2 regions of the Devosia albogilva genome follow, and region 1 is predicted to be linked to the other one. Evidence: riboswitches for the same ligand, from Rfam matches in the RefSeq annotation. Region 1 holds a riboswitch; the other holds the start of a gene.
The links. A riboswitch is a leader RNA that binds a small molecule or an ion and turns the genes downstream of it on or off. The one in region 1 is predicted to bind cobalamin.

Region 1 (4,443 bases):
GACGCCGACGACGACCGCCGTGGTCAACAGGGCACCGGCGAAGGCGAAGATCGGCACGGTGACGAGCCCGAGGAACATGCCGGTGTGCAGCAGCACGATGATGGCACCAAGGGCGGCACCGGAGGAGATGCCGAGCAGATGCGGGTCGGCCAACTGGTTGCGGGTAACGGACTGCAGGGCCGCGCCCACCAGGGCAAGGCTGGCACCGACAATGGCACCCAGCACCACCCGCGGCAGCCGCACTTCCCACACGATGTTGTCGCGGCCGGACGACCAGGTGACCTCGACACTGCCTGGCCACAGGTGAGCGGCCACCACTTTCCAGACCTCCCCAAACGGAATGGAAACCGCGCCCACGCCGACTCCGGCCGTCATCGCCCCGGCGAGCACGAGCAGCAGGATCAGGTGCAACAAAGGCAGGTGGTGGAGGACCGCGTGGCGCGGTCCGGTGGCACGGTGTTTGTGGGACATGCAGCGAAGCCCGCCCTCGGTATCAGGAGGGAAAGAAGGCGGCGGCGAGACGCTTGATCGCCTCGATGTTGCGCGGCCCCGGGGTTGCCTCGGTATATTCGAGCACGACGAAGCGGTTGTTCACCACGGCGGGGATGTCCTTGAAGGCCGGGATTTCCTTCATGAAGGCGATCTTTTGCTCGGCGGTGACGTCACCATAGTCGACGATCACCACCACCTCCGGATTGCGGTCGATCACCGGCTCCCAGCCGACTTCCACCCAGCTCGAGGCGACGTCCTCCATGATGTTGACGCCGCCGGCGGCTTCGATGAGGGCATTGGGGATGGCGTAGCGGCCGGCGGTGAATGGCTTGTCCTCGCCGGAATCGTAGACGAACACACGCGGGGCGGCTTCGGCGGTGGGCAGGGTGGCGGTGAAGGCGGCCAGTTCCGCCTTGTAGGCTTCGACCAGTGCCTGGGCGCGGTCCTCGACCCCGAAGATGCGGCCGAGGTTGAGCAGGTCGTTGTAGACGTCGTCCATGGAGGCTTCGGCCTTGTCCATGACGTGAGTGCAGCTTTCGGTCAGCTCGTAGACGGCAATGCCGAACTCGCCGAGCGTGTCGGGGGTGACCTCGCCGCCGACATTCATGCCGTAGTTCCAGCCGGCGAAGTAGAAGTCGGCGTCGGCGCCGAGGAGCACTTCCTTGGTCGGGTAGCTGGGGGAAAGCTGTGGCAGGCCGGCTGCCTGTTCGCGCAGTGTTGGATCAAGAGCGGTCCAGTCCGAGACGCCGGTATAGCCGACCATGTGATCGCCGAGCCCCAGCGCCAGCATCATTTCGGTGAGGTTGATGTCGTTGGAGACGGCGCGGGTCGGGACGGTGTCGAAGGTGACTTCGCGGTTGCAGCTCTGGACGGTCACGGGATGGGCCAGCGCGGCGGCGCTGGTGGCAGCGAGAAGGGTGGAGGCGATGAGGGCGGACAGAGGACGCATGCGAATATCCTAGGCGTTGCGGTCGAGGTGGAAGGAGAAGCGGGGGCGACCTGTCGCTGGGTGGCTGTCGATGGCGACACCGACGGCGAAGGTCTGGCGGATGATGGCCGGCGTCAGCACTTCGAGCGGCCGGCCCAGTTGCACCTGCCGGCCGTGCTCAAGGACCAGGACGCGATCGGCATGGGAGGAGGCCAGCGCCAGGTCGTGGAGGGAGACAACCACCGTCGTCGGCAAACGGGCCAACAGATCCAGCACTTCCAACTGGTGGCGAATGTCGAGGTGGTTGGTGGGTTCGTCGAGGATCAGCAGGTCCGGCTTCTGCACAAGAGCCCGGGCGATCATCACCCGCTGTTTTTCGCCACCGGACAGGGAGGCGAAGTCCCGCGCGGCGAAGCCGGTGAGGCCCATCAGCGCCAGGGCGTCGCCCAGCCGCTGATCGTGCATCGCGCCCAAGCGTCCCTGATGCGGGGTGTAACCGAGTTCGATGATCTCGGCGACGGTAAGGCCGAAATCGGACGCTGGCTCCTGCAGTACCGCGGCGACGCGACGGGCCAGTGCCCGCGGACGCATCGACTGGATGTCCTCGCCGTCAAGGCGCACGACGCCTGTACTCGGGCGATGGAAGCGGTAGAGGGTACGCAGGAGGCTCGACTTGCCGGCCCCGTTCGGACCGACGACAGCCAGCATCTCGCCCGGCTCCAGCACGAAGCTGATACCGGACAGGATCGGTGGGCCGCCGCGGGGGCCCCAGCCGAGGCCATCGACCGTCAGGCGTGCCGGGCTAGCACCGACGAGTTGCCGCGCCAGTTCCAAAGCGAACCTCCGCCAATGGGCAGGAGGATGCGGAAGAACCGGTCAGGCCAAATGCTGCGATGTGATCGTTGCGCGCCATCGTCGTTCCCCTCGGCACACCCCGGCCGGGTTGAAAGGATCGTCGGCGGCAGGTCTCCTGGCTTGCGGGTCCTCGCGCCTTCGAACCTTCCCAGCCCGGTGGCCAGTGGCTTCTCGAAGGAACTATCCGCTCACAGTTGCGGGGGCAGCCACGGCATTGCGCCCTGATGGGTACGTCGCACCGTGTTCCCTTTTAATCTCCGTTGGCTGGTGGCCGCCGAAGAACCTACGACGGGGTGCATAAGGCCTGCCGCTCCAAGGCTTGTCAATGCCGGCCAGGCTCCGGGGTGGACGCAACAAAAAGGGCGCGCCCCTCCAAGTGGGCGCGCCCTCATTGCTGCAAAGACGATGTCAGGCGGCGGTCAGGTTGTCGGCGGCGGACTTGCCGGTCCGCTTGTCCTTGACGATCTCGTAGTTGACCTTCTGGCCCTCATCGAGACCGTTGAGGCCCGAGCGCTGCACAGCCGAGATGTGAACGAACACGTCCGCCCCACCCTCGTCGGGCTGGATGAATCCATAGCCCTTTTGACCGTTAAACCACTTGACGGTACCTGTTGCCATAATGCGCGTTCCCTCGTGCAAATCGCTGCTGGTGGCAGTGGAGGCCAGTCGGCCTCCAACTAGAGTGTATCGAAATGTCGGAGATTGACGTCAGCAGGCGCGAATGGTGTTCGCATAATCAGATCGGTCGGCCGCAATATTCGATGCCGATCAACCTAGCGTGAAAAAAGCAGCCGTTCAATACGGGTTAATGCAAGCAACTTCGCCGCGAAAACATGTAATTTTCGCGGAAAGGAAACAAACATCGACAAGCACTTGCGCTCTACCAGTTACGGGTGAGCGCGGTTCGGGCGGTGAAATCCCCGCGGAGGCAATGGCAGTCCGACGGCAAAATCGCACTGCTGACGGCGAGCATAGACGATTTCCAGGCCATGCAAATGGGGCGCGCTGTGACGTGATGCAGTTCGCGCAAGTTTCCCCTTGCAAATGATCGGCCGCCGCGCAACATCGCGCGCCGCCGGAACCCGCCGGTAACCCTCAGAGATCAATCCAGTTGAACAAGGCGTTCCACTATTCGTCCGGCGATAGCATCGCTGACAGACGGGCGGAGTATGCGCGCATGCTCGCCGAAAACGGTGAACCGGCTGCAGCCGCCGAACTTATGGCGCAGACGATGGACACGGTGCCGGAGTGGGCTGCCGGCTGGGAATTGCTGGGGAGCTTCCACGAAAAGGCGGGCGACATTGCCGGAGCGATCGCTGCATGGCGGCGGCTCGAAGCACTGGACGACGAGGGCGTGTTCGGGGCGGTGCTGAAGCTCGCGGCGCACGGGGCCGAGCCGGCTTCGGGCGGCACGGCGGTGAGCTATGTCGAGGCGCTGTTCGACCAGTATGCGCCGAAGTTCGAGAACTCGCTGGTGGAACGGCTCGGTTACCGGGTGCCGGAGCTGCTGGACGAACTGGTGTCGCGGCGGATGCGCGAACTCGGCATCGAACGCTTCAGCAAGGCGATCGATCTGGGCTGCGGCACGGGGTTGATGGGGGAGCGGCTGCGGGCGCGGGTCGACCTGCTCGAGGGCATCGATATCTCGGCGGCGATGATTGCCGAAACGGCGCGCAAAGGCGTCTATGACCGGCTGGAAAAGGCGGAACTGGTGGCGGCGCTGAATGCCCGCCGTGCCGACGCGGACCTGATCACGGCCGCCGACGTGCTGATCTATTGCGGGGCGCTCGAGCCGGTGCTGTCGGCGCTGGTACCGGCACTGCAGCCCGGAGGGCTGGTGGCCTTTTCGCTCGAGGCGCATGACGGAGAAGAGGCGGTGTTCCTGAGGCCTTCCCTGCGCTATGCCCATGAGGCCACCGCCACGCGGGCGGTGCTGCTGGCAGCGGGGCTCGAGGTGCTGGATTTCGAGAGCGCAGTGCTGCGCTTCGATCGAGGCGCGCCGATCACCGGCCTGCTGGTGGTGGCCAGGCGCCCGCCGATTACCGGACACGCCGCTAACGATCACGAGACCGGAGGCGATGTCGCGGCATAAGGCGCTGGTCAAACGGGCAGAGGCTTGCGACAAGCAGGCACGCTGACCGGACCCCAGACATGACTGCCAACACCAT
Region 2 (4,443 bases), 1.8 Mb from region 1:
CGCCGGCGACAAAGAGGCCGTGAAGCTTGTGCCAGTCGTCGGGGTGGACCGTGGAGCGGTCCCGCAGAATCGGGTCGGGGTTGGCGTCGCCGGGGAGCAGGATGAGCGGGATGCGCTTGTTGGCGCAGAGGGCGGTGAGTTCGTCGACGCCATACTGGAAGTAGGCGATGCCGCCGATCAACCGGAGCACCACCAGGCGCGCGTGCCGGACGGTGTTCTCGAGCCAGAGATCGACCGAGAGGTTGTTGGCGAGGCGCAGGGTGTTGGCGAGGCGCAGTTCGGTTTCGCCGGAGCGGTCCGCGGCAGCCGCGAGCATCGACAACTCGCTGTCGGCGGAGGAGGCGAAGATAAAGGCGCCAGGAGATTGGCCGAGGTCGATGGCCTCGCCCTCCTGCTGGATTGCACCGGCCTGGGCGGAGAGGAGGTGCATGTCAGCCCTCTCTGGAGAAGGAGCCGACCGACCCCCTCCCCGGCCCTCCCCTCAAGGGGGAGGGAGAGCAGGAGCCGTTAGCACCGAGGCGGAGGCTCCTTTGCTTCCCTCCCCCTTGAGGGGAGGGACCGAGGGAGGGGGTCCCGGTGATCATCACCTAAGCCGCGACCGACTCTGCCCGGCGCAGGCTTGCGGTGACGGCGGCGTGGTCGAGCGGGGACTCGCCGATGACAACCAGGCTGGTCTCACGCTTCTCGTCGGCACGCCAGGGCCGGTCGAAATAGGCGGTGACGCGCGGGCCTACCGCCTGAATGGCGAGGCGGGCGGCGGCACCGGGGATGGCGGCGAAGCCCTTGAGGCGGAGGATGTCGTGCCGGCGGATGGTGTCCTCGATGGTGGCAAGGAGCTGATCCTTGCCCTCCACGGCCGGCAGGGTCAGGGCGAAGCTGTCGAAATCGTCGTGCTCGTGCTCTTCGCCGCCATGCTCCAGCTCGTGGTGGCTGGGACGGTTGGCAATGTCGTCCTCGGAACCGATGCCCATGCCGAGCAGCGCACCGATATCGACATGGCCGTTGCGGGCGTGGATGACGCCGACGCCCGGGCGCAGCTCGGCGCGGATATTGGCTTCCACGGTCTTGAGCGTCTCGGGATCGACGAGGTCGGTCTTGTTGAGAATGACGAGATCAGCGGCGGAAAGCTGGTCCTCGAACAGTTCGCCCAGCGGGGTTTCATGATCGAGCATCTCGTCGGCGCGGCGCTGCGCGTCCACGGCGGCCTCGTCGGCGGCGAAGCGGCCTTCAGCGAGAGCCGCGGCATCGGCGACGGTGACGACGCCATCGACGGTCACCTGTGCCTTGATCTCGGGCCAGTTGAAGGCGCGGATCAGCGGCTGCGGCAAAGCAAGGCCGGAGGTCTCGATGACGATGTGGTCGAACTTCTCGGGCCGGGCCAGCAGCGCCTGCATGGTGGGGATGAAGTCTTCCGCCACGGTGCAGCAGATGCAGCCGTTGGATAGTTCGACCATGTCCTCTTCGCGGCAGGTTTCGTCACCGCAGCCGGCGAGGATGTCCTTGTCGACGCCGAGCGAGCCGAACTCGTTGATGATCAGGGCGATGCGCTTGCCCTTGGGAGCGTGCGCCAAGAGGTGGCGCACGAGGGTGGTCTTGCCGGCACCAAGGAAGCCGGTGATGACGGTGGTCGGGATTTTGGTGCTCATGCCGGAGCTCCCTCGGGGATGGCCACCGAGCGGGCCGCGAGACGATCATTGACCCAGCCGAAGGCAAGGCCGAGCACGGTGAAGAACAGCGCGCCGTTGAACAGCACGGCCGAGACGAATTCGGCGGTCATGCGCGGCGGCACGCCGGTGGGCTCGTCGGGCGCGACGGGCGCCGCGATCAGGTGCGGCAGGATGATCAGCGCCGCAGCGACGGCCAGGGCCCAGCCGGCGCGGAATTTTGCCGCGATCACCAGGGCAGCACCGGTCGACACGGCGGCACCGGCCCACCAGAGCTGGCGCGCGAGCGTATCAGCCACCGGCATGCCGGGCATGCCAGGCGGCAGGCCGAGAGCAGGCGCCAGGCTGAAGGCGGCAAAGGCGCCGAGGCCCCAGAGCAGGCCGTTATTGAAGGTGATCGGCAGGTTGAACAGGACCGACACAGCGCCGAGCACCAGGGCATAGCCGGCGGCCATCAGCAAATTGGCAAGGACGGTGTAGGCGGTGCGCTCGAAGCCGTCCTGCGGCATCCACTCGTCGTCGCCGTGGCTATGAACCGGAGTGCCGGCTTCATGGCTATGGGCGGCGTCATCGCCGTGGCTGTGCGCTTCGCCGCCTTCGAAGGATTCAGCGGCAAAGATCAGCGGGGTGACGCGCCAGGCCTGGAAGGCGGACGTGACGAGGCCAGCACAAAGGGCTGCGAGAACCGCAGCAACAAACAGATTGCGAAACATGTCGAGATTCCTTGTTCCCGCTGCCTCAGTGGCAGGGAAAGCCCATGGCATGGCGCGTATCGTGGGCGCCGTTGTGCAGGCGGTAGTCACCGGCAAAACCGGTGCCGACCAGCAGCACCAGGCCCAGCATGAGGGCGAGTGCGCCGGCGATCAGCCGCTGCGACAGGGTCAGGGATGGAATCGAGGTAGAAACGGCAGTGGTATTCATGCGGCACCCTCCGTGCGCGGAATAGAATTGGACCGTGATGGTCCGGCTCGCGACGGCAGGTCTCCTGGCTTGCGGTGATTGCAGCGCCCTCGCCTTCCCGGACTTCCTCGGGGCATCGACTTATCCAAAAACCGCGTCGCACTTTTTGGGTCGATGCCTAGGCATCCAGTGGCATTCGAGGGCACCCACCGCTCACAGTTGCGGGGGCAGCCACGGTCTTGGCCCCTGATGGGTAATCCGCACCGTGTTCCCTTTTGATCCCCCGGCCGCAACGGGCGCGGGAGAACCGTCCCGATCAGCAATACGCCCTCGGATAGCGCCGGGTCAATATTGGGGCATCGGCAGGTCGTCCGGCCAGGGGTAGCCGAGAGTCAGAACCTGAACGCGGGTGTCGATCTCGGCCAGCAGCGGATCGTCGGACGACACCTGCACTTCGCCGGAGACGGAGGTGACGTCGATGTCTTCGGGATAGTCGTCACTGGGCGAGAAGCGGATGGAGAGGTGGCAGCCGCCTTCGAGCTGGGCGAGGTTGCCGGATTCGATGTTGGCGTAACCGCCATAATCCCACCAGAAACCGCCGACCTGGAACGGCTCGCTGTTGAGCGCCTCGACCTCGGCGACGGTCTGGCCGATGCGGACGCCGCCGGGCGCGGTCTGTGAGGGGGACAGTTCGACATAGCTGAGACGGGTGAAGTTCTCCTCGTCGAACCAGCCGAACTCCATGATGCGCTCCGGATCGTCCGGGAAGACGGTGGTGGCGATGAGTTCGGTGCCCTCGGGCCCCGGCACGGTGCCGGTGACGACGTTGTCGGCGCCGAAGGTCTCGATCAGCATGGCCTCGGAACTGCCGGGGCCGAAGACGCCCAGGCAGGCGACCTCTTCGCCCGAGGCGGCAGGTGCACCCTTGTCCTTGGCGGCGGCGGGCGCAGCGGCAGCGAGGACGCAGCAAGCAAGGGCGAGCGACAGGCGGGCATTCATGGTGATTTTCCTCCCATGCGGCCTCGGCCGCATTGGCTGATCATAAACGACTCGCGATATGAACGGCAGCCGAAGCAGAGGTATCCCGTTCCATGAAGCCCATTACGTTCAGCCGCGAAGAGACCAAGGCGCTGGTCGGCGAGATCCAGGATTATTTCCGCGAGGAGCTCGACCAGCAGATCGGCGCGCTGCCGGCGGAGATGCTGATGCAGTTCTTCAGCGAGCGGATGGGCGCCTATTTCTACAATCGCGGGCTCTATGACGCGCAAGCGCTGGTCCGCAAGCAGATCGACTCGCTCAGCGACGACATCTTCGCGCTGGAGCAGCCGACCAGGCACCTGCGATAGAGGATCGTCTCAGCCTCACCTGATTTGGGAGCAAGCCTTGGGCTTCAACCTGCCGACGCTGGCGCCGATCGCGCTACTGATCGCGTCCAACCTGTTCATGACCTTCGCCTGGTACGGGCACCTGAAGTTTCCCGGCGCGGCCCTGTGGGTGGTGGTGCTGGCGAGCTGGGGCATCGCCTTCTTCGAATACTGGCTGGCAGTGCCGGCCAACCGGATCGGCTACGGCGTCTATTCGGGGGCGGAGCTCAAGACCATCCAGGAGGTGATCTCGCTCAGCGTCTTCGTCCTGTTCGCGGTGTTCTACCTTGGCGAGAAGATGACCTGGAACCACGGGGTGGGCTTCGCGCTGATCGCGCTCGGGGCGTTCTTCATCTTCAAGGGGCCGCTGAAGTAGGGGCGCCGGAGCTTGCTGCGCCCCGGCACCCGCGTGATGTCTCCTGCCGACCGGCAGTTGGGTCAGTGCTGCGTGCCCGAACCGCCGACGGCGACGACCGTATAGGGCAGGCCGTCGACGGCGATCGCCTCGGCCACGG

Region 2: linked by a shared signal. The riboswitch ahead of ACFSX5_RS12470 (CbtB domain-containing protein) and the one ahead of ACFSX5_RS03315 (ABC transporter ATP-binding protein) in region 1 are both predicted to bind cobalamin.

The regions. Positions count from the first base shown of each region.
Region 1 covers NZ_JBHUNP010000001.1:651,913-656,355, reverse strand. Annotated here, with positions in the region: gene ACFSX5_RS03325 (FecCD family ABC transporter permease) at 1-471, opposite strand, end outside; gene ACFSX5_RS03320 (ABC transporter substrate-binding protein) at 494-1,441, opposite strand; gene ACFSX5_RS03315 (ABC transporter ATP-binding protein) at 1,451-2,254, opposite strand; cobalamin riboswitch at 2,364-2,577, opposite strand; gene ACFSX5_RS03310 (cold-shock protein) at 2,684-2,893, opposite strand; gene ACFSX5_RS03305 (class I SAM-dependent DNA methyltransferase) at 3,453-4,367, shown strand; gene ltaE (low-specificity L-threonine aldolase) at 4,427-4,443, shown strand, end outside.
Region 2 covers NZ_JBHUNP010000001.1:2,479,796-2,484,238, reverse strand. Annotated here, with positions in the region: gene cobN (cobaltochelatase subunit CobN) at 1-430, opposite strand, end outside; gene cobW (cobalamin biosynthesis protein CobW) at 588-1,646, opposite strand; gene ACFSX5_RS12475 (CbtA family protein) at 1,643-2,377, opposite strand; gene ACFSX5_RS12470 (CbtB domain-containing protein) at 2,403-2,585, opposite strand; cobalamin riboswitch at 2,623-2,891, opposite strand; gene ACFSX5_RS12465 (hypothetical protein) at 2,910-3,563, opposite strand; gene ACFSX5_RS12460 (DUF2164 domain-containing protein) at 3,656-3,910, shown strand; gene ACFSX5_RS12455 (DMT family protein) at 3,948-4,304, shown strand; gene ACFSX5_RS12450 (hypothetical protein) at 4,367-4,443, opposite strand, start outside.